DNA from 3 places in the Paenibacillus sp. JCM 9796 genome. Region 2 is predicted to be linked to each of the others. Evidence: riboswitches for the same ligand, from Rfam matches in the RefSeq annotation. Region 2 holds a riboswitch; each other region holds the start of a gene.
What was found. A riboswitch is a leader RNA that binds a small molecule or an ion and turns the genes downstream of it on or off. The one in region 2 is predicted to bind cyclic di-AMP.

Region 1 (9,914 bases), 960 kb from region 2:
CTTGTCGCTCAATCCGACCAAAATATCCGGTCTATGCGGTCGCTTGATGTGCTGCTTGAAGTACGAGCACGATAACTATGAAAGCGCCAAAGACGATCTGCCCCGTGTAGGTAGCGAAGTGATTACATCGTTCGGCAACGGCCGCCTGATATCGATGAATGTGGCGGAACGGATGGCGAAGGTACAAGTGTTTGAGCTTAAGAAAGTGATGGATCTCCCATTAGATGATGTGGTGGAGTATCACGGATAAGGGAACGGCTCTCTCTGAGGTGATGGCAATCGTGGTGAAAAGGGACATTTTCATTCAAATCGATCAAATGGAAGAGCAAGTGGGCACGTTGTATGCGGAGCTCGGTCAAATCAAACAACAAATTATCGAGCTATTGGAAGAAAACAAACGACTCGGTATAGAAAACAGTCAGCTGCGCAAGCTGTTAAAGAAAGATGCCGCACCGGCTCTTGCGGATCCGGCTTCCTCGGAGGAGGAAGCGGCGAGGATAAAAGAGGTTACCGGTGAAGGTCTCGATAATTTAACTCGGATTTACCATGAAGGCTTTCATATTTGCAATGTAAACTACGGTCATTTACGGACCGAGGGCGATTGTTTGTTCTGCATGTCGTTTCTAAATAAATAAGAACACTAGCCGTAGGGAGGATTGACTTCTCTACGGTTTTTTTGGAAGAAAGAGGAGTTGTCACTTGGAACAATCCGTACCTGTATATGAGCGTGAGCGCATCGATGATTTGCTGACGCAAGATTTGAAAATTATCCAAAGCGAGGATGTTTTCAGCTTTTCCCTGGATGCGGTGCTGCTCGCAAGGTTTTGCTCGGTACCGACTCGCGGGCGTATGATCGATCTTTGCACCGGGAACGGTGTTATTCCGTTGCTGTTGACGACTCGAACGCGGGCGCACATTACGGCCGTTGAAATTCAGCCGCGGCTGGCAGAGATGGCGCAGCGGAACGTCAAGCTGAATCGGCTGGACGCACAAATCGATATCAGGCAGGGCGACCTGCGCAGCGCCGTTCAGGAGATTGGACACGGACTGTTCGATGCCGTGACGGTCAATCCGCCCTATTTGCCTGTTCCTAATGGCGAACAAAACATCAATGAGCATGTAGCCGCCGCACGCCATGAGCTGTTCTGCACGTTGGAAGACGTCATTCGTGTCAGCAGCCGGCTGGTCCGAACCGGGGGCAAGGTAGCGATGGTGCATCGGCCGAGCCGGCTGGTCGAAATTTGTACGTTAATGCGGGAGTACCGTCTGGAACCGAAACGGATTCGTTTCGTGCATCCGCGGGCGGACCATGAAGCCAACATGGTGCTGATTGAGGGAATGCGCGACGGGAAGCCGGAAATTCGCACGCTGCCCCCGCTGATCGTTTACAAAAATCAGAACGAATACAGCGACGAACTGATGGACGTATACTTTGGTCGTCGGCTGACGCTGGATCATAATCCGGACACTTATTAATAGAAGGAATCGATGCGCGTGAACATTCAAAAAAGCTATAATAACGAGTCCGGCAAGGGAAAACTGTACTTGGTCGGCACGCCGATCGGCAATCTCGAGGACATGACGTACCGGGCTGTCCGGATTTTGCAGGAGGTTCGGTGGATCGCGGCGGAGGATACGCGCCAGACGCGCAAGCTGCTGACGCACTTCGACATCAGCACACGGCTTGTCAGTTATCATGAGCATAACAAACATGCCAGCGGGCCGGAGCTCATCCGGCTCATGGAGAGCGGAGACGATATCGCGCTGGTGAGCGATGCGGGGCTGCCCGCCATTTGCGACCCTGGGGCCGATTTAGCCAGACTGGCGATTGAGGCGGGCATTGCGGTGGTCCCGATTCCGGGAGCGAACGCGGCGTTGTCCGCTTTAATCATGTCGGGCTTGCCGACGGAGCGGTTTCTGTTCGTCGGGTTCCCGCCGCGTGACGCCAAACCGATGGAACAGGAGCTTGCCACCTGGAGACGGGAAGCGGCTACAGTGATCGGTTATGAATCGCCTCACCGGATTGTGAAGACGCTGACGCGGATGGCGGAAGTTCTTGGCGAAGAACGGGAGGTTTGCCTGACCCGGGAGCTAACGAAAAAATATGAGGAAGCCGTCCGCGGTACGATCCGCGAATGCCTCGCCTATTTGGTTGACCATCCGCCGCAGGGTGAATACTGCTTCATCGTTCGCGGCGGGGCGGGTGACGGGGGAATCCCGGAGGAGACGGCGTGGTGGACCGGCCTCTCGCCTGAGGAGCATGTGGCCCGATACGAAGCGGACGGGCTGGACCATAAGGAAGCGCTTAGGAGGGCTGCGCAGGAGCGCGGCGTTCCGAAACGCGAATTGTATAATTTGCTGCATCAAGGTTGATCGGCACAAAAAAATACCCTGATTCGGGGCAAGCTCGAATCAGGGATATAGAGGAGATATGAAAAAGGTTAGAATTACCATAGTTAATATTGCTATTTATATTATAACCTATTTTTTTTATTTTGTCACAGGTATTGGCATTTCAGATAAACATTCGTGACAAACAATTTTTCCTTTGAAATAAGAGACGTTCTCGGCGTTTCCGCAGAAGATACAGGCCGGCTCATATTTCTTCAACATGATGCGCTCGCCGTCTACATAAATTTCCAAAGCGTCCTTCTCGCCAATGCCAAGCGTTCTGCGCAATTCGATTGGAATAACAACACGACCAAGTTCGTCGACTTTTCTTACGATACCAGTTGATTTCATCATAATAATAAAATTCCCCTCTCCAGAAGTTGTTTATTTTAGAATGAATGCGAAGCGGAATGAAAATAATCGTCATGTTTCGACATAATTCTTTAAACCTATGATACCAACCATTCCCAAAATAGTCAACCTAAAAATGCAACACCAAGTGACAATTTATGGACCTGGCTGCTAGATTAGTATAACATGGAATAGAATAACGCTACTAGTAGAGCTAAAATGTTGGTTTTACTTACCAAAAGTCTCTTTATACATCCATAAAATGTAAATCTATACGCCGTGTCGAAACAAAAATTTGGAATAAATAAATCGACAACATTCGACAATTTTCAATGTTTTGGCGGAATATTGTCGATCAAAACCTGCAAATTGCGAGGAGGGATACCATGCAACAACCGATGGAAGAAGAAAAAGTGTTTAAAGATCCGGTTCACAAGTATATCTATGTGCAGGATCAGACGATCTGGGATCTCATCAATACCCGGGAATTTCAACGGCTGCGCCGCATCCGTCAGCTGGGAACGTGTTTTCTCACCTTTCACGGCGCCGAGCATAGCCGGTTCTCGCATTCGCTGGGTGTTTATGAAGTAACACGCAAAATCATCTCGCAGTTCGAGCGTAATCAATATGAAGATTGGCCGAGAGAAGAACGTCTGTTATGCTTGTGCGCGGCGCTTCTGCATGATGTCGGACACGGTCCCTTCTCGCATTCGATTGAGAAAACGTTCGGGACTCACCATGAGGATTGGTCATGCCGAATCGTACTCGGCAACACGGAAGTCAACGAAGTGCTGAAACGCGTTTCTCCGACGTTCCCGCAGCAGGTAGCGGGCGTTATTGCCAAGACGTACCAGCAAGAAATCGTCGTCAGCCTCGTCTCGAGTCAGCTGGACGCGGACCGGATGGATTACCTGCTGCGCGATGCTTATTTCACCGGCGTAAATTACGGCACCTTCGATCTGGAGCGAATTTTGCGCGTGATGCGGCCGTATCAAGGACATATCGTAGTTAAGGAAAGCGGGATGCACGCCGTTGAGGATTATTTGATGTCCCGATACCAGATGTATTGGCAAGTGTACTTCCATCCGGTTACCCGAAGCGCGGAAGTCGTCCTGCATAAAATTTTTCAAAGAGCCAAACAACTGTTTGATGAAGGGTATCCGTTCCACTTTCTGCTCGAACCGCTGCCCAGCTTGTTCGGCAATCGGCTGACCACGGAAGAATACCATTTGCTGGATGAAGCGTTGATGCAAACGGTGCTGATGCAATGGACGATGGAAGAGGATGCGGTGTTGGCTGATTTGTGCTCACGCTTCTTGCAGCGGCGTTTATTCAAATATGTAACGCTGGAAATTATGGACGTCGGCATGCTGGAACGGCTTCGTGAAAAAATGGGCAATCTAGGATTAGATCCCTCCTATTACCTGGAAGTCGATTTCCCGTCCGATCAATCCTATGATGTGTACCGGCCGGGCGAACAGGATGAGAAACTGCCGATTTTATTGCTCGATGCGCACGACACGTTGACGGAAATCTCGCGAAAATCCGAAATCGTGCGTTCGATCAGCGGGATCCAGAACGGAAAATACCACCTGTATTACCCGCAGGAACTCGTATTGAAACATCTTCCAGCTTTGGATAAAGAAATTCGGAAGCTGCTAAGATCTTAAACGACATATAGAAGATGAAGGAGAAAACGTTATGCTAATCGACACACATGCACACCTGAATGCGCCGCAATTCGATGAAGACCGACACGAGGTGATTGCGCGCGCAAGAGACAACGGAATAAGTCGAATCGTGAATATTGGATTTAATCGGGAGACGATTCCAAGCTCCTTGGCGCTGGCTGAGCAGTACGATTTCATCTACTCGACGGTGGGCTGGCATCCGACGGAAGCCAAAGATATGAGGGAAGAAGATCTCGCCTGGATCGAATCGTTGTGTCGTCACGAGAAAGTGGTTGCCATCGGCGAAATCGGGCTTGATTACCATTGGGATACGTCGCCGAAAGACGTACAGAATCGGGTATTCCGCGAACAAATTCGTCTGGCCCGCAGGGTCGGCCTGCCGATTGCGATCCATAACCGCGATGCGCATCAAGACGTCGTACAAACGCTGCGCGAGGAGAAAGCGGCGGAGGTCGGCGGCGTGATGCATTGTTACTCCGGCAGCTGGGAGACGGCCAAAATGTGTCTCGATATGAATTTTTACATTTCTTTCGGCGGCCCAGTAACTTTCAAAAATGCCAAGCAACCGAAAGAGGTACTCGAGAAGGTGCCGATGGACCGGCTTTTGATTGAAACCGATGCGCCTTATTTAACTCCGCATCCATATCGGGGCAAGCGAAACGAGTCCGCTTACGTCCGTCTTGTCGCCGAAACGGCGGCCGAAATCAAGGGCATTTCGATCGAGCAATTAGCCGAAGCGACGACTCGAAATGCGATGGAACTTTTTCGTTTAAAGTGAGTGTGTTGGGCTCTGGGAAACGCTTGCATAAACGCTGTTACTTATAGCGAATCGAGAAAAATAAAGAAAACAGCTAAATCGGTTCGTGCGAATGAGAGATAGATGTATTTTATTCATGTAATGAGTATATTTAAACGAAAATGGGTAAAAACCGTTCTTTTTTTATACGTTTGTATACTTTACAACCAAACCCCTCGCGTCGTACACTCAATAATAACTTCATACGATTACCAGAATTCCAACATCGCTGAGTTTCCGAAAGGAAAACGGGGGAACCACATCGCGGCGGTCCATTCATGATTGCCAAGGTGTTTTTTAGGGGTGAATCTCTGGGGCGGGCAACTGTCCCGGGGTAGGGCGACTCTCAAGTCCGAATCCGTCAGCTAACCTCGTAAGCGTCTAGAGAGAGGTAACGCATTGTCGTGTGCTTTTATTTTCATTTGGACAAAATGAGAAAAGTCACGGGAAGGTTCCTCTTCTCCGCTGACTTTTTTTGTGTTTCCCGTAAAAGGGATTCGTGTCCAAGCTGGCTACTCTTTACACCCGAGGGGGGTGAATACGGCAGGCAAGTGGATACTCTGATGTCAGCAGCACAAACGTTGGTAATGGCAATCAAACAATTTACCATAGTCGCGTCAGAATCTTATCATGCATAACACTCGAATGGCGAGGCTTTAAGGAGGACCGAACAAGTGGGCGCTGAAACACCAGGGCAAACCCATGTAAGACGATCATCCAGCATGACCTTCGCGTTGCGATGGACGCATGAAAACTTGCGTATGATTTCGATTATCGCTCTCATTTCATTCGCTATGACTTTCATGTTCTTGATGATGTTGCACGGTACGGCCATTAAGCGCGTATCGATCGTTGTAGACGGACAGGAACGCACGTTCCAAACCCGGGAAGAGGTACTGCAACGAGTACTGGATGAGCAAGGAATCGCAGTAAGCGAGAACGACCGTATTTCCCATGCGCTGGATGCAAAGGTGAAATCGGGCGACCGCATTGCGATCACGCATACGACGCCGGTGCAATTAACCGCCGACGGCGAGACGAAGACAGTTTACACGGTTGGCAAGACGGTAGAGGCCGCTCTGCAGGATTTGAACGTCCCTGTGGGCGAGCTCGATAAAGTCATTCCGGCTAAGGAAACGGAAGTAAGCCCTCATGCGGAACTGAAGGTTGTCCGCGTGACGAAAGAAACAGCAGATGTGCAAGAACCGATCGCATTCGATACAGTAACCAAGAGCGAGCCCCAATTGTTAAAGGGCAAAGAGCAAGTATTGCAGGAAGGTCAGAAGGGCCTCCTTGTGAAGAAGCTGGAGAAAGTGTATGAAGACGGCGTGCTTGTGTCGGAGCAGGTCGTGGATCAGCAAGTACAAACCGAGAGCAAACAACGCATTGTGGCCGTCGGGACGAAAAATCCGGTTGTCGTTCTGTCCTCTTCATCGCCGAACGTCGAGGAGTTGACCAAGAACGGCGTCAAATTCGGCTACAAGCAAGTAATCAAAAACGTTACGCTAACCGCTTATTCGGCGGGGGTGTCATCCACCGGCAAGGATGAAAGTCATCCGCAATACGGCGTAACTTCTTCGGGCGCGAAGGTAACGGAAGGTCGCACGATTGCAGTCGATCCTAAAGTGATCCCGATCGGCTGGTGGGTCTATATCGAGGGCGTCGGCTTCCGCCGAGCCGAAGATACAGGCAGCGCTGTGAAAGGGAACAAGATCGACGTCTTTTTCGAGAACGGTGACTATGCAACTCGTTTCGGTACGAAGCGCGGTTATACGGTATACATTATCGGTCCCAAAAAACCGTCGGCGGATTAGGCGCTTGCAATTCGGAAAGACTACATTCATTATATATAGATCGGCAGATAAGAAGAGGTGCTCGTGAGGCGTCCCTCTTCTTTTTCTCTTGTTCACGAAGGAAGGTACGTGCACATGATTAAAGAAATTATCGTAGTGGAAGGTAAGGACGATACGGTAGCCATTAAGCGAGCGGTAGAAGCGGAAACCATCGAAACGGGCGGTTCGGCGATCAATGCGGACGTTATTCGACGCATTAAGCTTGCGCAAGAACGGCGGGGCGTAATCGTATTCACGGATCCCGATCATGCCGGGGAGCGTATTCGCAAAATTATTACGAAGGAAGTACCCGGCGCGAAGCATGCCTTCCTGACGCAGGAGGCGGCGACAAGCAAGGGCGATATCGGCGTCGAGAACGCATCGGTCGAAGCGATTCGCACGGCACTGGCCAACGTGAGGACCGACGGTCGAAACGAAGAGTCGGCTATCACATGGGACGATCTGATGGAGGCCGGGCTGATCGTGCATCCTCGTGCGGCCGCCCGGAGACTTGCGATGGGCAATCGTCTCGGAATCGGTTATTGCAACGGGAAGCAATTTTATAACCGCTGCCGCATGTTTCAAATTTCCCGGGAGGAGTTTGAAGCGGCCCGTCGGGAATTGAATGAAAAAGAGGGTGCCACGTCATGAGTCGAAACGGAAATGAACCGGGTTACGGACAAGCGTCCGAGGATATCGCTTCGCCGAAGCGAACCAAGGAACTGATGCAGAAGTACGGCTTTGTGCTCAAGAAAAGCCTCGGACAAAATTTTCTGATCGATCAGAATGTGCTTCACAACATTGTCTCTGCCGCTGAGCTTGACGAGACGAAGGGCGCGCTCGAAATTGGTCCGGGCATCGGGGCATTGACCCAGCAGCTCGCTAAACGTGCGGGCAAAGTCGTAGCCGTCGAGATCGACCAGCGGCTGCTGCCGATGCTGGAGGAGACGCTGGCGCCTTATCCGCAGGCCGAAGTGGTGCACGGGGACGTACTCAAGGTGGACCTGCAGGCGTTGTTCAAGGATAAGTTTCAAGACGTATCGAAAGTAAGCGTTGTCGCTAACCTGCCTTACTATGTGACGACCCCGATCCTGATGAAGCTGCTGGAAGAGCGGCTGCCGCTCGAGAACATTGTCGTCATGATCCAGAAGGAAGTGGCCGAGCGAATGGCGGCAAAGCCCGGAGGCAAGGAATACGGCTCGCTCAGCATCGCCGTACAGTATTATTGCGAACCGGAAGTGGTCGCGATCGTGCCGCAAACGGTGTTCATTCCGCAGCCGAACGTGGACTCGGCGGTCATCAAGCTCAAGGTGCGAGAGAAGCCGGCGGTGGAAGTCGAAGACGAGGCGTTCTTCTTTGACGTCATGCAGGCCAGCTTCGTGCAGCGCCGCAAGACGATTTACAACAACTTGGCGGCCAAATATTTCGATAAAGAATCGAAGCCCGATCTGGAACGTCTGCTGCTGGGTGCGGGAATCGCACCCTCGAGGCGCGGCGAGACGCTGTCGATCGAAGAGTATGCAAAGTTGTCGCACCGCTTAGCCGATTACTTGAAGACGGCAAGAACCGCCAAATAACGATCCTGGGCGAAACGTCTGCACCAAATGCCTAGAACCGCCATACGATAGACGGGGAGGCGATGCAGCCATGAAGCAGGGAGACCTGGTCACTCGGAAGTCGTATGGTGGTGATATCGTTTTTAAAATTCAAGAAATCCGGCAACAGCTGGCGGTTCTTCGGGGAGTGGAGCTTAGGCTTTTGGCCGATGCACCCCTTGTCGATCTGGAAGTGATGCCGCAGCTCGATCCTTACCTCGATAAAGCAATTACACGTCCGAAATGGATGGACACGATGCCGCGCAACGGATTGGCGGCGGCGACGACAGGGCCGCCCGGCTGGCCGGCGGGGGAGCCGGCCAAACATCCCGTTTACTTCGAAATGCCAGGCAAAGTATTGCATTTGGACGGCGATCCGAATTATTTGCGCAAGTGCATGAACTTATACGGTGAATTGCGGGTTCCCGCCGAAGGGTATTACGTAGCCGAGGCGAATATGGCCGATGCGGTGTATCGGCTGCTTCCGCTGGTACGCCCCGACATTGTGGTCATAACGGGGCACGACGGCTTTGTAAAGCATCGGCCGGCAGGCGATATTACCAAGCTTAGCAGTTACAAGAATTCGCATAACTTCGTAAATGCGGTTCAAGCCGCCAGGCAGTTCGAGAAAAGTCTCGATGCCTTAACGATCGTCGCAGGCGCTTGCCAATCGCACTTTGAAGCGCTGCTGCAGGCGGGAGCGAACTTTGCCAGCTCGCCGGCCCGCGTCTTGATCCATGCGCTTGATCCATTGTGCATTGCGGTGAAAGTAGCTTATACGCCGATCAAAGAAACCGTAAACATAGTCGATGTCATCGGGTTGACGCACAGCGGTCTCGAAGGGATCGGGGGCATCGAATCGCTGGGAAGCTACCGAAGAGGCGTGCCGAAAATTCAATATGCCACTCCGAAATAAGCGCCGAAATGGTGCTTTTTCTTTTTTATTCGACAATTTGGTGAACGAATACGGAAGCGCCTAGCGTAAAACCGCATAAAATCAGGGAAAATAATCGTTGACAACTAATCAAAGACGCTGATATAATATTTCGCTTAAATTGACATACTACCTATGTTGCGTTATAATAATCTAGAAGGAAAGAGGTGGTAGCAGTCAATGGCTAAAAATGCGCTATTGGAGATCAAACGTTGTTTGGAACCTCATGTCGGACAGAAGATAATGCTTAGAGCGAATGGTGGCCGCCGCAAGACGGTTGAACGCTCCGGAGTCTTGGAGGAAACCTACCCTTCCGTTTTCATT
Region 2 (9,914 bases):
ACGGTTCAAATCGCCCAAATGAAGCTCTTTCCCGAAGATACCTCTCGACTCGGCTTATTCGCGACACCAGACAAATAATAGGGAGGAACAACAATCACATGAAAGCCGTCACCTTTCAAGGCATTAAAAATGTCGAAGTCAAAGAGGTTCAAGACCCCAAAATCGAAAAAGCAGACGATATGATCGTCAGGCTGACAACGACAGCCATATGCGGATCGGATTTGCACCTGATTCACGGCATGATCCCCAATTTGCCTACGGATTATGTGATCGGTCATGAGCCGATGGGGATTGTTGAGGAAACGGGTCCGGGAGTAACCAAACTCAAAAAAGGCGACCGGGTTATCATCCCGTTCAATATCGCCTGCGGCGAATGCTTTTACTGCAAGCACCAGCTGGAAAGTCAGTGCGATAACTCCAATAAAAACGGAGATATGGGAGCCTACTTCGGGTATTCCGGAACGACGGGCGGGTATCCCGGAGGGCAAGCGCAGTATTTGAGGGTCCCTTACGCCAACTTCACGTCCTTCAAGGTTCCGGAAGGCTCGGAGGTGGAGGATGAGAAATTGGTGTTGTTGGCCGACGCCATGTCGACGGCTTATTGGAGCATAGACAATGCCGGGGTGAAAGACGGGGATACCGTGATCGTCCTTGGCTGCGGCCCGGTCGGATTGCTTGCACAAAAGTTCGCTTGGCTGAAAGGGGCGAAGAGGGTAATTGCCGTCGATTACGTCGATTACCGGCTGGAGCACGCCAAGCGGACGAATAAAGTGGAAACGGTCAATTTCGAACAGGAAGAAAACATCGGAAATCATCTGAAGGAAATAACCCAGGGCGGGGCGGACGTTGTCATCGACTGTGTCGGCATGAGCGGAAAGATGAGCCCCATGGAGTTTCTTGCATCGGGTTTAAAGCTTCATGGCGGTGCAATGGGTGCAATTGTAATCGCTTCTCAAGCTGTACGAAAAGGCGGAACGATTCAAATCACAGGGGTGTACGGGGCGAGGTACAATGGCTTCCCGCTGGGCGATATTTTCCAGCGCAACGTGAACATCCGAACAGGGCAAGCGCCGGTTATCCACTATATGCCTTATCTGTATAACTTGATCGCTGAAGGTAAGGTCGATCCCGCCGATGTCATTACCCATGTGCTGCCGTTGGAGCAAGCGAAGCACGGATATGAAGTTTTCGACACCAGAACGGATGGCTGCATTAAAGTCGTTCTGAAACCTTAAGCGGTTTGAAACCTGGGGAAGTCCGCTGCACGACCAAGCATAGGAGGCTGTGAAAAGATGAATAATAGGTTCGGGTTACATGAAACGCTGGAGCTTCATGAAATTGCCTCATTCAAAACCGTCTGCTTGACGAAGTCCGTAACGATGCAGAGGTTGGTATCAGATCCGGCGTTGAACGATATCTTGCAGCAAGACGTCCAGTCATCAACCAGACAGATTCAGGAGTTAAACGATCTGTTATCCCAAGCGATCAGGTAGGAGGCGAGTTAATGAACACGATTCTTGAGCATTTAACGGGAATGAATACGATGACCGATCAAGTCATTGCGACGGATTTTCTTATAGCGGCCAAAAACAGCGTCATCACGTATGCCTTGGCTCTTACAGAAACCGCGACTCCTGAAATTAAGGATGTCTTACGCAGACAGCTGGAGGAAGCGATTCTTACTCACGAACAAATTTCCAATTATATGGTGCAGAATGGCTTGTATCATCCATATGAAGTGAAGGAGCAGCTTCAGCTCGATATGACGAATATTCAGACGGCTTTAAATCTTGTATCCCAATAGGACGAACAAACACCCACCGATAAGCTTAACGGTGGGTAATTGACGTCACTTGCAAATCTATCAATCTCTTATGCAAAAACATAGATGATTAGCACATCGCTGCTAAAAGTGTGGTATAATGCGAATGGAATGCCGAAACCTTCACAATAACTTACATAATCGGCACATACAGGATGCAATCTAATTTGATGAACCGGAGTTTTGACGATGCGGGAATTGAATGTGGAACCAGTTAGAGCGGTGGAGCGTGCCATCCAAATTTTAAATTGCTTCAGCTTTGAGCGGCCGGATCAATCCATCGAAGAAATTATTAGAAAAACAAAATTGGCCAAAGCGACGGTCTATCGGCTGCTGTGGACGCTGGAACGAAATGGACTTATTCATTATGATCCGAAAGAGAACACGTATCGTCTCGGCTATAAATCGCTGGAATACGGGGGGATTGTTCTAGAGCATCTGGATATCCACCGGGAAGCTGCACATTACCTGCAGGATTTACAGGAACTAACCGGTCATTCTGCGGTGCTGGCGGTTCCCCAGGGTGAAACGCTCCAGTATCTCATGAGGTTTGACAGCGACGAGGGCTTCCAGCCCCGAAACTTTATAGGCCGAAGGCGTATCCTCCATAACGGAGCCCTCGGAATCGTCCTGCTGGCTTATATGGAGCCGGAATTTGTACGCGATCTTCTCCGCCGTTACCCGCTCGAAGCTTTTACGCCGGATACCATGACGGATCATGCACGTTTTATCCAGCGTCTGGAGGACATTCGGAAAGAAGGCTTCTTTGTGGATGCGGGGGAAACTTTCAGCGGTTTTACGGCCATCGCTGTTCCTGTATTTGATAGCAAAGAAAAAGCGATAGCGGCCATCGGCGTTTCCGGATCCAGCTTCAAGATGGAAGGGGAAGCAAGAGAACGATTAATCCATCTGACGAAAGAGACCGCCCTGAAAATATCGCTGCGGATGGGCTACATCATTAAATAAAATCGATCACTCCGGGAGGGGTGATTTTTTGTTTTTCGGAATGAATATTGAACAAACGAAAAGAGATTTTTAAATTGACATGTGCAATGAAATTGGATATATTTGAAATATCAGATCACTTGATGATTCGCCAATTCACTAGATGAATCAGAGTAGAGGATATTGTATTCTCGTCCATGATCAGCTATACGGAATTCATAATGGAGATGTCCTTCATTCCTCGTCTAGTGTCATGTTTCACAATAGTGGAACCGCTTACTATTAGGTTTGAAAGCGCTTTTTTTAAATTCGGGCAAGGAGGTAGAGGTTCAGATGACAAGAAATACGTTAGACAAAAAAACGCTCGAGGTTTTAAAGCAAAAAATGTCGGAAGGTTTGCTGCCGCAGTGGGTCTTAACGGATCCGGAAATTTACCAGTTGGAACTTCAAAAGGTGTTCGGGCGTACGTGGCAGTTTTTGGCACATGAATCGGAATTCAAAGAGCCGGGCAGTTATGTAACGCGGTGGATGGTTAACGATCCTGTATTGCTCGTTAAAAACAGCGCAGGGGAGATCAAGGCTTTTCTCAACTCCTGTACACATCGGGGAACACATTTATGTACAGCCGATTTCGGGAAAAAGAAAACGTTTACATGTGCTTATCATGGATGGAGCTATAACACGGATGGCGAATTGATCGGAATTGTAGCCGGAGACAAGGTGTACGGAGAAGAGATGGACAAAAGCGAGTGGGGCCTTCGTCCGATTCCTAAGGTAGCCATGTATCAAGGCATGATTTTCGGAAACCTGGATCCTGACGCCATCTCACTGGAAGAATATTTAGGCGATATGAAATGGTACTTCGACATGCTGCTCGGCAGAAGCGACGGCGGCATGGAAGTCCGGGGAGTTCCGCAACGCTGGGTAGCCCAAGCCAACTGGAAGAGCACAAGCGAAAATTTCTCTGCCGATCCGTATCACGTGCAGACGGCGCACCGCTCAACGGTGGAGATGGGAATCAGTCCCAAAGATCCTTTATATGCAGGATATGGCCATCAAGTCGTTATGGAGCACGGGCACGGCATTAACGTGATCACGTCCGCTACAGGCCGATCCATCCATCGCTATCAGTCAACGCCTGAATCGATGTGGCCGATGTTCGAGCGAAACTTGACTCCCGAGCAAGCGGACATCTTATCCAGAACGACCGTCTTTGTAGGGGGCGTCTACCCGAATCTTTCCTTCGTCAGCCCTATTCACGGAACGGAAGGACATTTGCACAACTACTTGAATTTCCGGGTTTGGAGGCCGCTGGGACCCGATAAAGTGGAAGTTTGGTGCTGGTTTATGATCGATAAGGCCGCGCCGGAAGATTACAAGCAGGAAGCGTATAAAGGCTATATCGGTTCCTTCGGCACTTCCGGTACTTTGGAGCAGGACGATACCGAGATATGGGCCCGCGTCGTTCAAGCCAGTAAGGGATTGATGGTCAGAGATAAAGAACTGAGCTACAACAATGTCAGCAATTATCTCATGGGATTCGGTCATGTGGACCCTGATCCGTCCTTCCCGGGACCCGGCGTCGCTTATCCGACCTGCTACATTGACGCCATATCCAGAAGTATGCACGAGTATTGGCTGGAACTCATTACGAAAGATATAAATGATTCTGAGGAGGGTTGCTAATGAACCCGCAATTGCACTACGAAATTAGCAGATTTCTCCAAGACGAAGCCTATTTGCTGGATCATCGGAAATATAAAGAATGGTTAGAATTGCTGGCCGATGACCTCATTTACCGGATGCCCGTCCGTGTGACGACCGAAGAACGGGGCGGCTCCAATATCGTCGATGAGATGACGCATTTGGAAGAAACGAAGAAGTCGCTGACCACCAGGGTGAACAGGTTGTATACGACTTCGGCTTGGGTTGAAAATCCGGCGCCGCGGCAGCGGCATTTTATTAGTAACATCACGGTCGATCCCGGTCTTCAGCCCGACGAATACAAGGTTCGAAGCTACTTTTTATTCCACCGGAGCCGGGGCTCGGATATTGAAACCGAGAAGATGTTCGGAGAGCGGGAAGATGTGATACGCAAAGAGAATGGAGAATGGAAGCTTGCGTCGCGAACCATTTATCCGGATCAGGCTGTTTTAGGAGTTATGAATCTTAGTATGTTTTTGTAAAACAATTATAAAAACGCTTACAGCTGTTTGGAATAATAACCATATAAGGGAGCGACGAAAATATGACACGTTACGAGGATTTGAACCAAAGCTATATCAATGGCCAGTGGACGGAAGGCTCTAGTGAACGGACCTACGATATTTTGAATCCTTACGATAATTCCGTTGTGACATCTGTACGTTTAGCGTCGGTCAAACAGCTGCAAGAAGCATTTGAAGGTGCGAAGCAAGCCCAGAAGGAATGGGCGAAATCTTCCGCGGAACAAAGAAAAGAAGTCATTCATAAGGCCATCGAATATTTACAAGCGAATCGGGAGTCGATTACTGCCGTGATTAGCCGGGAAACGGGCGGCACCGTTCTAAAAGCCAACGTGGAACTGCATCTGGCTATAGAAGTGATGGAAGAAGCGATTCGTCTTGCCGATGAAATTTATAAGGTTAGGGAAGTTCCGTCCGGTATCGAAGGCAAGGTCAATCATATTCACCGTCTTCCTTTGGGCGTGATTTCCTCCATATCTCCGTTTAACTTCCCTATGAACTTATCTATGCGCACCATTGCGCCGGCTATTGCCTTGGGGAACAGCGTCGTGCATAAGCCTGATATTCAGGTTGGCTTGACGGGCGGTTCCATTATCGCGAAAGCGTTCGAGCATGCAGGTCTTCCTGACGGCGTGCTGCAAGTGATTTTGACCGACCTGACCGAAATCGGAGACGAAATGCTTACGAATCCGCATGCCCAAATGATCAGTTTCACCGGTTCGACGGCGGTTGGAAGACACATTGGCGAGATTGCGGGCCGGAACCTAAAGCGTGTTGCCCTTGAGCTTGGAGGGAACAGCCCGTTCGTCGTTTTATCGGATGCGGATGTAGACCGGGCTGTGGACGCCGCGGTCTTCGGGAAATTCATTCATCAGGGCCAAATTTGTATGATTATTAATCGAATGATTATCCATAAGGATAAGTACGATGAGTTCGTCCAGAAGTTTGTGGAACGCGCCAAAGCTCTTCCTTACGGCGATCCGAGCGATCCGAAGACCGTTATCGGTCCTCTAGTCAATGAGCGTCAGCTTCAGAAAGCGCTTCAAGTGATTGAGGAAGCCAAACGTGACGGCGTGAAGATCGCATTGGAAGGAAAACGTGAGGGCAATGTTCTGACTCCCTATGTATTTACGGAAGTCGATAATTCCAGTAATCTTGCGCAATCCGAGCTGTTCGCACCGATCGCTACCATGATTAAAGCGGAAACGGACGAAGAAGCGATTAGACTGGCAAGCGATACGGCCTATGGTTTAAGCTCGGCGATCTTTACGTCCGATCTGGCCAAAGGAGAAGAGCTTGCCCTGCAAATCGATAGCGGTATGACGCATATTAACGACCAGACGGTGAACGACAGCCCTAATATTCCGTTCGGAGGAAATAAGGCAAGCGGGCTCGGCAGATTCGGGAATCCGTGGATTGTCGAGGAGTTTACCATCACCAAATGGGTTTCCATCCAAAATACCTATCGTCATTTCCCGTTCTAATTTCATTCCTTTCCATCGCTAACATAAATAAAGGTATCCGGGGTTTGTTCCAGATGAACTTACTCCGGATGCCTTTTTTTATTATTTTGAGCGTCATTTTTATGAACGAATGAGTCCCGAGGCATGAGGGAATGCTTCATAGTAGGAGAACAGCGGCCGATCCCGAAGGTGATCGGGAAACGGCCGCTGCCTGTAACGTGTTTGTCTGATTGCTTATTAGTTAGCAATAAATTCTTGCACCCAATAATTATTATAATAGCCAACGCCAATTTTCGTGAAGTTTGGACTCAAAATATTTTTACGATGACCGGAGCTGTTCATCCAGGCCTTCATGACTTCTTGCGGACTTTTCTGTCCCATAGCTATATTCTCGCCGGCATACGTGTACCGGATGCCGTACGATTTCATCATATCAAATGGGGAACCATAAGTTGGTGAAGTATGGCTAAAGTACTTGTTATTGTTCATGTCTTTTGCTTTATCCAGCGCCATGGCCGACAAGGCTTTGTCATAAACTAATGGCTTCAGACCGGCTTTCGCACGTTCCTGATTGACCAAGGCAACGACTTGATCGGCATAAGAGGATTGAGCCGAGGTCGGCGTTGTTGTTCCTTTCGCAGCGCCAGGAACGTTCAATACCATGCCCGGCCAGATAATATTCGGGTTAGCCACCTGAGGATTTTGCCTGATCAGGGTGCTGAGCGGTATTCCATACTGCTTGGAAATCGTCCACATCGTATCCTGGCCTTTAACCGTGTACGTAGCGGCTGAAGCAGCCCCTGCCCCAACGATCATGCTTAAAGCAATCACGCCAGTCATAGCGGTTTTCTTGAAGTGCTTCACAACTATCTCTCCTTTTTATGGCCTACGAGGTTAGCTGACGGATTCGGGTCAAAGAGTAATCACCCTGCCATGAATATGGCTTCACCCCAAGTAAAGAGGTTCCCCCGCGCTTCCTTAAGGAAAGCTTCGGCCTTGATTCGATTGCTCAGTAAGATCGGCTGCTGCCAGCGTCTCTTCCGAGGCCGTTCCATTCTATCATAGCTTCTCTATCAGGTTCACCCCACAATTGTTTCCATCTCCAAGAAAGCTGAAGAGAAAAGCGGACAACACGCAGAACTTCCCGTTTCTACAAAGCTTGAAAGCATAGCAAAATACTATAGAAGGTTTGAAGATTGTATATTAATGTCATATATGTGTCATGTATTCGCAATAATATACCACTAAATAGATAAAATCCGAACAATCCGAGGCAATATTGGCATGAATGTTAATATTTTATGTTAATAATATTGACATAACATACTTTCATGTCATAAAATACATACATGGCTTACCGTTAATTATGAAAGTTAATCAAGGATTTCGGATTCATTTATTTTAGTTAAAGTGAGGTTGACGCGTATGGAATTGGGAATGAATGCGATTTGGGTCATGCTGGGTGCTATTTTAGTTATTTTCATGCAAAGCGGGTTTGTCATGCTGGAAGCCGGGTCGACCCGGATGAAGAACGCCGGCCACATCGCCGGAAAAACGATCTTTACGCTCGGCATCGTCTCGTTGGTTTTTTGGGCGGCAGGTTACGCATTGATATTCGGATCGCAAGGTAATGCGTGGATCGGTTGGGGCGATTACTTCGGCTTCGATGTTAAGGAGGTTCCGGAAGGCAGCACGGTAGCCCCGACGGTCATGTTTATTTTCCAGTTGGCGTTTGCTGCGATATCGATGTCCGTAGCATGGGGAGGGTTTGCAGAAAGAGCGAAGCTTTCCGTGTATCTGGTATTCGCCGTCTTGTTCTCCATTGTCGTCTATCCCGTTATTGCCCACTGGATTTGGGGCGGCGGTTGGCTGGCTGAGCACGGCAAGCAAGATTTCGCCGGATCGACGGTTGTCCATCTGACCGGCGCGATGGCTGCTTTGGCAGCCACCCTCTTGTTGAAACCGCGGCTCGGCAAATATAACAAGAACGGTACTCCGAACGATATGCCGGGGCACAATCAGGTATTTACCACACTCGGCGTGATGCTGCTGTGGGTGGGCTGGTTCGGTTTTAATGCAAGCAGTACGATTGCGGTCGGCGACGGAAGCTTCTTCGGTTTTGTCGCGATCAATACGCAGCTCGCCGCGGCTGCCGGCGCTATTGCCGCACTATTGATTGCTTGGGCTGTTAATGGCAAGGCGGATATCTCCGTGATGTTGAATGGCGCCTTGGCCGGTTTAGTCGCGATTACGGCTTCCTGCGCATTCGTTGAGTCTTGGGCGGCTATCGTCATCGGTCTGGTTGCCGGTATCGTCGTCTTTGCAAGTATGCGGATGTTTGAAAAGCTTCGTATCGACGATCCGATTTACGCGCTTTCCGCTCACGGGACGGCCGGTGTTTGGGGAACGCTCTCCAACGGTTTATTCGCCACGCCGGAATTGGCGGAGAAAGTCGGAGTTGGTAAAGCCGGCCTGTTCTACGGCGGCGGGTTCGAGCAATTGGGGGTTCAGGCTCTTGGGGTGCTGGTTTGCGGAGCCTTTGCTTTTGTTGCATCGTACGTCATTCTTTCCGTGATGAAGGCTGTTATCGGATTGCGTGTCACGGAAGAAGAAGAGACGATCGGCCTTGACTTGAGTGAGCATGGCACTTACGGCTATCCGGAACAATTGAAAGCTCAATCCGACAAGCGTGTCATTCCGCAAATGAACCAATCGGTATAATGATGTAAAACAAGGGCTGTTCCTCAAGTGAACTGCACCCCGTCAAGTAGACAATACAAAAAATAAAAATCAGTTAAGCGGTCTTGGTTCTGAATTCCATCGGACTGAGGCCGTTTAATTTTGCTTGCAATCGCTCGTAATTGTAAAAATGAATATAGTCATCAATGTCCTTTTTGAGTTCTTCAAAGGTACGGTAGGTATGTAAATAATACTTCTCACATTTCAGGGTACCCCAGAAGGATTCCATCGGACCATTATCTATGCACCGCCCAACTCGGGACATGCTTTGGGTAAGATTGTTGTCGTCCAAGATCTTCTTAAAACTCAATGAGGTGTATTGATACCCTCGGTCGCTATGAAGCATGGGTGTGCTTCCTGGCGCGCCTTGCAAGGCCAATTTTAACGTCTGGAATACGATTGGATTGTTGTTGGAATGCCCTAATACATACGAGACAATCGTTTTATCATGAAGATCAAGTATGGCGCTTAAATAAGCTTTTTGCCCGTTACCGTATTTGAATTCCGTTACATCCGTGACCCACTTCTCATTAGGCACTTCTGCCCGGAACTTGCGATTCAACAAATTCTCAGCTACCTGTTGAGGAGTCGATCGGACATATTTCTTTTTCTTCCTGCGGATGACCGACTGGATTCCCTTAAGCCTCATCAGGCGCAGTACACGCTTATGGTTAATCCTTTGCTTGGTCTTTTGACGCATATGGAGAGTTAATTGACGGT
Region 3 (9,914 bases), 1.3 Mb from region 2:
ACTACCGGAAACGGTAGCTAAGACCGGATAGCTGATTTCTCCGCATGGGGGAATCATGAAACACGGGGCAACCTGTGGCTTACGGATGGGCCTGCGGCGCATTAGCTAGTTGGTGGGGTAATGGCCCACCAAGGCGACGATGCGTAGCCGACCTGAGAGGGTGATCGGCCACACTGGGACTGAGACACGGCCCAGACTCCTACGGGAGGCAGCAGTAGGGAATCTTCCGCAATGGGCGCAAGCCTGACGGAGCAACGCCGCGTGAGTGATGAAGGTTTTCGGATCGTAAAGCTCTGTTGCCAAGGAAGAACGCCTCGGAGAGTAACTGCTCTGAGGGTGACGGTACTTGAGAAGAAAGCCCCGGCTAACTACGTGCCAGCAGCCGCGGTAATACGTAGGGGGCAAGCGTTGTCCGGAATTATTGGGCGTAAAGCGCGCGCAGGCGGTCTTTTAAGTTTGGTGTTTAAGCCCGGGGCTCAACCCCGGTTCGCACTGAAAACTGGGAGACTTGAGTGCAGGAGAGGAAAGCGGAATTCCACGTGTAGCGGTGAAATGCGTAGAGATGTGGAGGAACACCAGTGGCGAAGGCGGCTTTCTGGACTGTAACTGACGCTGAGGCGCGAAAGCGTGGGGAGCAAACAGGATTAGATACCCTGGTAGTCCACGCCGTAAACGATGAGTGCTAGGTGTTAGGGGTTTCGATACCCTTGGTGCCGAAGTAAACACAATAAGCACTCCGCCTGGGGAGTACGCTCGCAAGAGTGAAACTCAAAGGAATTGACGGGGACCCGCACAAGCAGTGGAGTATGTGGTTTAATTCGAAGCAACGCGAAGAACCTTACCAGGTCTTGACATCCCTCTGACCGGTACAGAGATGTACCTTCCCTTCGGGGCAGAGGAGACAGGTGGTGCATGGTTGTCGTCAGCTCGTGTCGTGAGATGTTGGGTTAAGTCCCGCAACGAGCGCAACCCTTGAACTTAGTTGCCAGCATTCAGTTGGGCACTCTAAGTTGACTGCCGGTGACAAACCGGAGGAAGGTGGGGATGACGTCAAATCATCATGCCCCTTATGACCTGGGCTACACACGTACTACAATGGCCGGTACAACGGGAAGCGAAGTCGCGAGATGGAGCGAATCCTTAGAAGCCGGTCTCAGTTCGGATTGCAGGCTGCAACTCGCCTGCATGAAGTCGGAATTGCTAGTAATCGCGGATCAGCATGCCGCGGTGAATACGTTCCCGGGTCTTGTACACACCGCCCGTCACACCACGAGAGTTTACAACACCCGAAGTCGGTGGGGTAACCGCAAGGAGCCAGCCGCCGAAGGTGGGGTAGATGATTGGGGTGAAGTCGTAACAAGGTAGCCGTATCGGAAGGTGCGGCTGGATCACCTCCTTTCTATGGAGTCCATGTCACCTGCAGGGTGGCGGACAAATCTACAGCAGCACCACTGCTGTAACAGAAGCACTCACTTCGATGTTCAGTTTTGAAAGGCGCAATAGCCTTTCTATAATTAAGTTTGTTCCTTGAAAACTGGATAAACGAAACAAAGCAACAAATGCTGAATCAAAATCCGGTACGACTTCGGTCGTACACGTGATAGCTGGATAAGCTATAAAGAGCACACGGAGGATGCCTAGGCACCAGGAGCCGAAGAAGGACGTGGCGAACAACGATAACGCCTCGGGGAGCCGTAAGCAGGCATTGATCCGGGGATGTCCGAATGGGGGAACCCGCGTGAGGTAATACTCACGTACCATGCAGTGAATACATAGCTGCATAGGAGGCATACGAGGGGAACTGAAACATCTAAGTACCCTCAGGAAAAGAAAACAAAAGTGATTCCGTCAGTAGCGGCGAGCGAAAGCGGATTAGCCCAAACCAAGGAGCTTGCTCCTTGGGGTTGTAGGACGCCGTCATGGGTGCAGCAGGTTAGGCGAACAGGTCTGGAAAGGCCGGCCATAGAGGGTAAAAGCCCCGTAACCAAAAGTCTGCGAACACCCTAGGCGTATCCTGAGTAGGGCGGGACACGTGAAACCCCGTCTGAATCCGGCAGGACCATCTGCCAAGGCTAAATACTCCCTGGTGACCGATAGTGAAGCAGTACCGTGAGGGAAAGGTGAAAAGAACCGCGGGAGCGGAGTGAAAAAGAACCTGAAACCGTGTGCTTACAAGAAGTCAGAGCCCTATGTTGCGAACTTGTTCGTCAACAGGGTGATGGCGTGCCTTTTGTAGAATGAACCGGCGAGTTACGTTTGCAAGCAAGGTTAAGGTGAGAAGCCGTAGCCGCAGCGAAAGCGAGTCTGAATAGGGCGAAATAGTTTGTAGGCGTAGACCCGAAACCGTGTGATCTACCCCTGTCCAGGGTGAAGGTGCGGTAACACGCACTGGAGGCCCGAACCCACGAATGTTGAAAAATTCGGGGATGAGGTGGGGGTAGCGGAGAAATTCCAATCGAACTCGGAGATAGCTGGTTCTCCCCGAAATAGCTTTAGGGCTAGCCTCGGGAGATGCGTCGTGGAGGTAAAGCACTGATTGGGTGCGGGGCCCGCCAAGGGTTACCAAGTCCAGTCAAACTCTGAATGCCACAGACGTTATCCCGGGAGTCAGACAGTGAGTGCTAAGATCCATTGTCAAGAGGGAAACAGCCCAGATCATCAGCTAAGGTCCCCAAGTGTGTGTTAAGTGGGAAAGGATGTGGAGTTGCACAGACAACCAGGATGTTGGCTTAGAAGCAGCCACCATTGAAAGAGTGCGTAATAGCTCACTGGTCGAGTGACTCTGCGCCGAAAATGTAACGGGGCTAAACACACCACCGAAGCTATGAGTCAGCATCGTGTTCACTGCGTCTTTGAGGTCATGTTTGGCCACGGGACATTCGCCAGATTCAACGACTAAAGTTGATGAAAGAATCTGGCTAAATGTCTCCAGGGGCTAAACATCCTGCTTCGAAGCTGGAGTGAACACGATGCGGGCAGTAGGGGAGCGTTGTATGCGGGTAGAAGCTGGATCGTGAGGACTGGTGGACTGCATACAAGTGAGAATGCCGGTATGAGTAACGAAAAGATCAGTGAGAATCTGATCCGCCGTAAGCCTAAGGGTTCCTGAGGAAGGTTCGTCCGCTCAGGGTAAGTCGGGACCTAAGGCGAGGCCGAAAGGCGTAGTCGAAGGACAACAGGTTGAAATTCCTGTACCACCGTGAACCGTTATGAGCGATGGGGTGACGCAGAAGGATAGTGACGCGAGCTGATGGATGCTCGTCCAAGCAGTGAGGCTGGTGTGTAGGCAAATCCGCACACCGTAAGGCTGGGCTGTGATGGGGAGGGAAATTTAAGTACCGAAGGTCATGAGTTCAGGCTGCCAAGAAAAGCCTCTAGCCAGGGAGAAGGTGCCCGTACCGCAAACCGACACAGGTAGGCGAGCAGAGCATGCTAAGGCGCTCGGAAGAACTCTCGTTAAGGAACTCGGCAAAATGACCCCGTAACTTCGGGAGAAGGGGTGCCTCGGTAGGGTGAATAGCCCGAGGGGGCCGCAGTGAAAAGGCCCAAGCGACTGTTTAGCAAAAACACAGGTCTGTGCGAAGCCGCAAGGCGAAGTATACGGGCTGACGCCTGCCCGGTGCTGGAAGGTTAAGGGGAGCGGTTAGGGGCAACCCGAAGCTGTGAACCGAAGCCCCAGTAAACGGCGGCCGTAACTATAACGGTCCTAAGGTAGCGAAATTCCTTGTCAGGTAAATTCTGACCCGCACGAATGGCGTAACGACTTGGGCGCTGTCTCGACGAGAGATCCGGTGAAATTTTAATACCTGTGAAGATGCAGGTTACCCGCGACAAGACGGAAAGACCCCATGGAGCTTTACTGCAGCTTGATATTGGACTTTGGTACGATCTGTACAGGATAGGTGGGAGCCTGGGAAGCCTGCGCGCCAGCGTGGGTGGAGGCGCCGTTGGGATACCACCCTGATCGTATCGGAGTTCTAACCTGGTACCGTGAACCGGTACGGGGACAGTGTCAGGTGGGCAGTTTGACTGGGGCGGTCGCCTCCTAAAGAGTAACGGAGGCGCCCCAAGGTTCCCTCAGAATGGTTGGAAATCATTCGAAGAGTGCAAAGGCATAAGGGAGCTTGACTGCGAGACAAACAGGTCGAGCAGGGACGAAAGTCGGGCTTAGTGATCCGGTGGTACCGCATGGAAGGGCCATCGCTCAACGGATAAAAGCTACCCTGGGGATAACAGGCTTATCTCCCCCAAGAGTCCACATCGACGGGGAGGTTTGGCACCTCGATGTCGGCTCATCGCATCCTGGGGCTGAAGTAGGTCCCAAGGGTTGGGCTGTTCGCCCATTAAAGCGGTACGCGAGCTGGGTTCAGAACGTCGTGAGACAGTTCGGTCCCTATCTGTCGTGGGCGCAGGAAATTTGAGAGGAGCTGTCCTTAGTACGAGAGGACCGGGATGGACGTACCGCTGGTGTACCAGTTGTTCCGCCAGGAGCACGGCTGGATAGCCAAGTACGGACGGGATAAGCGCTGAAAGCATCTAAGCGTGAAGCCCCCCTCAAGATGAGATTTCCCAATTAGTAAGACCCCTTGTAGACGACGAGGTTGATAGGTTCGGGGTGGAAGCGCGGCAACGTGTGGAGCTGACGAATACTAATCGGTCGAGGGCTTATCCAAAAAGACTTTCACTTTAGTGAAGTCAAAGCATTCAGCATGCTGAGTTTCGTATCCAGTTTTCAAGGTGCAAGCCGCCTTGAATGGCAAGATCTGATGTTTCGCAAGAAGCATCAACATCCGTTTGGTGATGATGGCGGAAGGGAACCACGCGTACCCATCCCGAACACGAACGTTAAGCCTTCCAGCGTCGATGGTACTTGGACCGCAGGGTCCTGGGAGAGTAGAACGTCGCCAAGCATCGTAAAAGACCAGGATTCGACATGTTGTCGATCTGGTCTTTTTTTCTTCAAAAAAACAAACAATAACCCACAGCACAACTAAATGGGGTGAAACCTTGCCGTACATTGTGATCGATCTTGAGTTTAACGGTAGAAAACATTATGCTATCCATCCGATGGAGATCTTGGAAATTGGCGCAGTTAAATTAAATGAACATTTACAGATCGTCGATACGTTTCAAAGTTATATCAATCCCAAGTACCCCATCAATCAATTCGCCTTGAATTTTTGCAAAATCGATAAGGACGTGTTGACCACCAGCCCGCCTTTTCCGGAAGTCATCGCCAAATTTATTGATTTCTGTGGAGTCGATTATAAAATCGTAGCGTGGGGAAGTACGGACTTTTTCAGTCTGTTTGTCGACTGTAAGATTCATGCGATCTCTTCGGATTGGTTAACACGCTTGATCGATATGTCCCGATTTTTTGATGGCGGATTACAGCAAGTGCTGGCAGCTAAAGAGATTCCTTTCGTCGGGCAGCATCATTCGGCCCTCGACGATGCATTGAACGCCTGCGAGCTTCTAAAAATAAATCCGGACATTGTGAAGTCAGAACGGTATTATAAGCCCGACCATTTTAAGCTATGCACAGGCGGCATCAAAAAGAAAATCAGCTCGGCCTTAAATCAAGCCGTTCAAAATAATAGCTTCTTAACATGGCAAGAGTTTGCTTCCGATAAGGAAACTCAAGATTATTTTGACATCATGAATCTGTCTGAATCGGAAATTGAAATGGTCGAAACGTTGTTTTCAAAATTTTATAAACAAACCTATGGACGTAAAACAAGATCCAAGCTGCGGTCCTCCGCCCCCACTTTATGATGGGGGTTTTTTAATGATGCCGGACGGATGAAACCGTGCCGCTGTGCGGCATACTAAACCCTGATTACATCTATGGCATAACACTCAACTAGAGGAGGCATTCAGCTATGAGTCCGATTCAAGGAAACAATTCGAATAATGAGCTGGCGGAACTAGGAACGCATGCCGCGGCGGCGACAAATTTGCATCGTACCCGGACGACGGAAGAACCGGTTCAAATCCAACCGCCGGTCGGCGGCAGCCCGGGACCCTTGGATAATCGCAGTCACCGCTACGATAATAAGAAGAACGGCAAACCGATCTAGCGCAGCAATAGCAAACAGGCGGAGTACGTGCGCCTGTTTTTTTACTCCTCGTCTTCAAATAAAGTACGGAGCATGCGTTCCCGATTCGTCATAAATTGCTTCGTGATCAAGTAGTGCTCGGTTTCTTCCAAAGTCGTCTTTTGTAAACCGTCCGGGGTTAATTGATAATGAACGGCGTCCGGGTAACTCATCAGAATCGGCGAGTGCGTCGAGATGATGAACTGGGAGTTCTGCTCAACGAGGGTGTGGATACGTGCAAGCATCGACATTTGCTTCAACGGCGACAGTGCGGCTTCAGGCTCATCCAAGATGTAGAGACCGTTGCCTCCGAAACGATGGACGAATGCGGAGAAGAATGACTCTCCGTGCGACTGCTCATGAAGCGACTTGCCGCCATAGGAGTCGATGATGCGTCTTCCGTACGAAAATTCGCTATCCAATTGGTCGATATTCGTCGCCAAATTGTAATAAGTTTCAGCTCGAAAAAAGAATCCGTCTCTCGGTTTAGTCACGCCCCGAACCAAGCGGATGTAACGATAAAGCTCCGAATGGGAATCACGCGTCGAAAACGCAAAATTTAATGTGCCGCCTTCGGGATTAAAACCCCAGGCAATAGCAATCGCCTCCAGCAGCGTCGATTTGCCGGTTCCGTTCTCTCCGATGATATAAGTAACTTTGGGGTGAAGCTTTAACCCGGAGAAATCACGCAGAGCGGAAAGGTGGAACGGATAACGGGTGAAGGAAGGCACTTTATCCCGAAGCAGTTCGATGCTGCGGATATACGGGTCCTTGGTGGCGGTCGCCATCATGTATCAACTCCAGACAGGAACGTATGTACGCTTTTCTTCATTTATAATATCATAAATTATGTAATAATGGAAAACTAAAAATAAGTAACATGCCAAAGCTATTGCAAAGCCGGCCTCACGCACCAGTGGGCCGGCTTTATTTATTTCCGCGTCTTCGCGATAAGATCGGACACGGTTACGAATTGATAGCCTCGTGATTTAAGCTCCGGCAGAATCCGCTTCAAGGCTTCAACCGTTTGCGTGCAATCCCCCTCCAAATCGTGAAACAACACGATGTCGCCGTTGTGCACGTTCCCGAGCACCTGCTGAACGATTTTGTCGACGCCGGGCTTGCGCCAATCCTTCGTATCCATATACCAGGACCACATCACGACGGTCAGCTTATCTTCTTTCATCGAATGGAGCAGCGTGTCGTTATAAAAACCTCCGGGAGGACGAAACACGTTCGGCATCTGTTCCGTAATATCAAAGATGACCTCCTGCGTTTGGCGAATTTCCTGAATCAACCGCTCGGGAGGATAATTTTTCAAATAATGATGGTCGAACGTATGATTGGCAATTTCATGTCCTTCGTTCACTTCGCGAATGGCGATGGCGGGAAACAACTGCACCCGTTTGCCGAGTACGAAGAACGTACCCTTGGCCTGATAGTCTCGAAGAATATCGAGAATCTGCGGCGTATAAACCGGATTGGGGCCGTCATCGAACGTTAATGCGATCAGCTTCTGATCGGTTTGCACGTTCCAGACGACTTCATCGCTGCCGGGCGCCGCGGCGCTCGCCGTCGTGCAACAGAGCAGCAAGCAGAACATCAGCAGCATAACCTTCCTGAACATGTCACACCACCTCCGCCGGGATATTTACTTGTAGTTTCGGGCTAAACGCAGTGTGCTATCCACGAACAAAGGCAGGCAAATAAAAACAGCAGCCTCGAAAGGCTGCTGTTGTGGGGGGCTTACGGTTGCTTAAGAACCGAGAACGTACACTTTCACTTGTTGAATGCCGAACCGCGATGCTTGACTCGGGCTTTCAGGAACGAAGATGTCGATTTTGTTCCCTTTAATCGCACCGCCGACATCGGTGGCCGTTGCGTACATTCCGCCGGTTGGGAGCCCTGCATAGTTATATCCTTCGATATACACTTTGGAACCGAGGGGAATGATGTTCGGATCGACAGCGATGGTACCGAGCTTCAGCGTGTTACCCATATAATCCAGCGAGCCATACCCACCGTTCTCGCTTGGAGCAGCGGTATAGGCAGTAGCCTTCGCTTCAATGACTTTCACATAATTTTTGGCGATCGTCTTGGGACGATACCATGCCGGAGCGTGGTATTTGCCGTCCGTACCGAGAATGGCGATCCGGTTGTTCGCATCCCATTGGGTGGTCTTGCCGAACGTTTCGGCAAGCAGACGGAACGGGACATAGACGCGGCCGTTCACCATTTTCACCGGATGTTCGATTGAAGCGGTTTGGTTATTAACGCTGATGACTTGTTCCCCGGTTGTGACCGATAAGGTCGTATCGCCGCTGCTGATCGCAACGTGAATTTGCGAGCCTTCCTGCTGCCAAGTCAGTTTATAGCCGAGTTTTTCGGCGATTGTCCGCGCAGGAACATGAAGCTTCGAGTTGCCGTCCAGAAGCGGCTGGGCATCCGGGAAGTGCACCAGCGAGTCGTTGATCTGCACCTTGATATCAGTGGGCAGATTTAACGGAGCGGCGTGTGCCGGCAGCGCTGCGGACAAAAACGCAGGCAACATCAAGCTGCATGCAAGAAGCATGCTTTTGAATTTCTTATTCAATTGTATCCCTCCTGTCAGCCTCCGAGGTTAGTTGTCGGGTTCGGGAAGAGGATTTTCCCTAAGCTGGCCCGCGGCAATCGCGGAACTCAATTATTCACCCCATGTGATGCGTCCCCCGTACGTTCAGAAAATGAACTGTTCGATTCGGCTTTTAAAAACTTACCATAGGTTGCCGTAATGGTTCAATGCATAAATTCATCCAGTCACTTCCTGGAATTGTAAATCGCGATGAATTTCGGCCTGAATCGATGTCCGGAAACAGGATCGGTGGTACAATAAAAACCTGTTCCTGCAATCTGCGCTCTAGACTTGGGGGCAGGACGATCTGTACAGAAACGGAGGCATCAGACATGTATCAGCGCGATTATATTATAATGAAGCTCATCGAGCAGACGGCTCGGGTAGTCATGAAAGTTTTACATAAACAGGCGTTATCGTTCCACGAGCGTATGGAATTGTTGAACCATGCGTTAAGGCAGCTCGTCGGTTTGGATTCCAAGCTGCTGCAGGCGTTGTCGGTGAAAGATTTGCTGGTGCTCCTCTCGCCTGGCGGACATCCGGATATCGGGAAGGCGCTCGCAGCCTCAGACCTGCTGTTGGCCCGTGTCAAGGTACTGCAGCAGGAAGGGCAGATACAGGTCGGGAAGGCCGAGGCGCTTAAATGGCTTGAGCTGCTGCTGACGATTCGTAAGATGGAGGAAAGTGCGGACTTGCGCGAGGAAACGGAGCGAAGGATCGAGACTTCGTTGGAATTGATCGGTCGATCGGGCATGGAGGCCTCCCAGCTCGAACTGCTTGTTCCTTATTATGATGAGACAGGACGGCTTGCTAAGGCGGAAGATGCGCTTTTTCACTGGATCGATGAAGTGAAGGGGGATGCATGGAACGAGGGGCTTTCACGCGTACTGGACATCGGCATGGAGATGTACGAGCGCTGGCTGACGGATTCGACATTGCAGCTGGAAGACGGAGGGTTATCGCGGGAAGAAGTACGGCAGGGCATGGCGGAGCTTGCGAAATTCAAATCAGGAGCCCGCAGGGAGGAGGCCGATGATGGATGAATGGATGTTCATGACTGGAGCCGGACTTCATGAATATGCCTTTTGCATACACTTACGTGGGAAATAGTGGGAATGACGGTGCCGGGATTCAACTGGCTCCGTTGTTTTTTAATGAGGAACACGGCATGAACATTGCGTGAAAAGCGAACTATTTTTCATTAA

Region 1: it holds a riboswitch for cyclic di-AMP, as region 2 does, so the genes downstream of both, ACZ439_RS12090 (3D domain-containing protein) here and ACZ439_RS16780 (CAP domain-containing protein) in region 2, are expected to answer to the same signal.
Region 3: it holds a riboswitch for cyclic di-AMP, as region 2 does, so the genes downstream of both, ACZ439_RS10265 (stalk domain-containing protein) here and ACZ439_RS16780 (CAP domain-containing protein) in region 2, are expected to answer to the same signal.

The regions. Positions count from the first base shown of each region.
Region 1 is NZ_AP043723.1:2,510,575-2,520,488, reverse strand. It holds gene ACZ439_RS12125 (PSP1 domain-containing protein) at 1-250, shown strand, start outside; gene yabA (DNA replication initiation control protein YabA) at 282-635, shown strand; gene ACZ439_RS12115 (tRNA1(Val) (adenine(37)-N6)-methyltransferase) at 700-1,476, shown strand; gene rsmI (16S rRNA (cytidine(1402)-2'-O)-methyltransferase) at 1,489-2,373, shown strand; gene ACZ439_RS12105 (AbrB/MazE/SpoVT family DNA-binding domain-containing protein) at 2,491-2,745, opposite strand; gene ACZ439_RS12100 (HD domain-containing protein) at 3,129-4,412, shown strand; gene ACZ439_RS12095 (TatD family hydrolase) at 4,444-5,211, shown strand; cyclic di-AMP (ydaO/yuaA leader) riboswitch at 5,447-5,625, shown strand; gene ACZ439_RS12090 (3D domain-containing protein) at 5,952-7,043, shown strand; gene rnmV (ribonuclease M5) at 7,158-7,712, shown strand; gene rsmA (16S rRNA (adenine(1518)-N(6)/adenine(1519)-N(6))-dimethyltransferase RsmA) at 7,709-8,638, shown strand; gene yabG (sporulation peptidase YabG) at 8,709-9,572, shown strand; gene veg (biofilm formation stimulator Veg) at 9,771-9,914, shown strand, end outside.
Region 2 is NZ_AP043723.1:3,470,905-3,480,818, forward strand. It holds gene ACZ439_RS16740 (spore coat protein) at 1-78, shown strand, start outside; gene ACZ439_RS16745 (zinc-dependent alcohol dehydrogenase) at 99-1,235, shown strand; gene ACZ439_RS16750 (hypothetical protein) at 1,293-1,493, shown strand; gene ACZ439_RS16755 (spore coat protein) at 1,505-1,804, shown strand; gene ACZ439_RS16760 (IclR family transcriptional regulator) at 2,012-2,788, shown strand; gene ACZ439_RS16765 (aromatic ring-hydroxylating oxygenase subunit alpha) at 3,101-4,453, shown strand; gene ACZ439_RS16770 (3-phenylpropionate/cinnamic acid dioxygenase subunit beta) at 4,453-4,953, shown strand; gene ACZ439_RS16775 (aldehyde dehydrogenase family protein) at 5,016-6,476, shown strand; gene ACZ439_RS16780 (CAP domain-containing protein) at 6,693-7,319, opposite strand; cyclic di-AMP (ydaO/yuaA leader) riboswitch at 7,324-7,461, opposite strand; gene ACZ439_RS16785 (ammonium transporter) at 7,881-9,176, shown strand; gene ACZ439_RS16790 (IS3 family transposase) at 9,250-9,914, opposite strand, start outside.
Region 3 is NZ_AP043723.1:2,147,525-2,157,438, reverse strand. It holds rRNA gene ACZ439_RS10300 (16S ribosomal RNA) at 1-1,399, shown strand, start outside; rRNA gene ACZ439_RS10295 (23S ribosomal RNA) at 1,607-4,673, shown strand; rRNA gene rrf (5S ribosomal RNA) at 4,794-4,910, shown strand; gene ACZ439_RS10285 (3'-5' exonuclease) at 5,020-5,775, shown strand; gene ACZ439_RS10280 (hypothetical protein) at 5,883-6,080, shown strand; gene ACZ439_RS10275 (AAA family ATPase) at 6,122-6,886, opposite strand; gene ACZ439_RS10270 (polysaccharide deacetylase family protein) at 7,030-7,725, opposite strand; gene ACZ439_RS10265 (stalk domain-containing protein) at 7,855-8,691, opposite strand; cyclic di-AMP (ydaO/yuaA leader) riboswitch at 8,693-8,851, opposite strand; gene ACZ439_RS10260 (DUF6483 family protein) at 9,042-9,752, shown strand.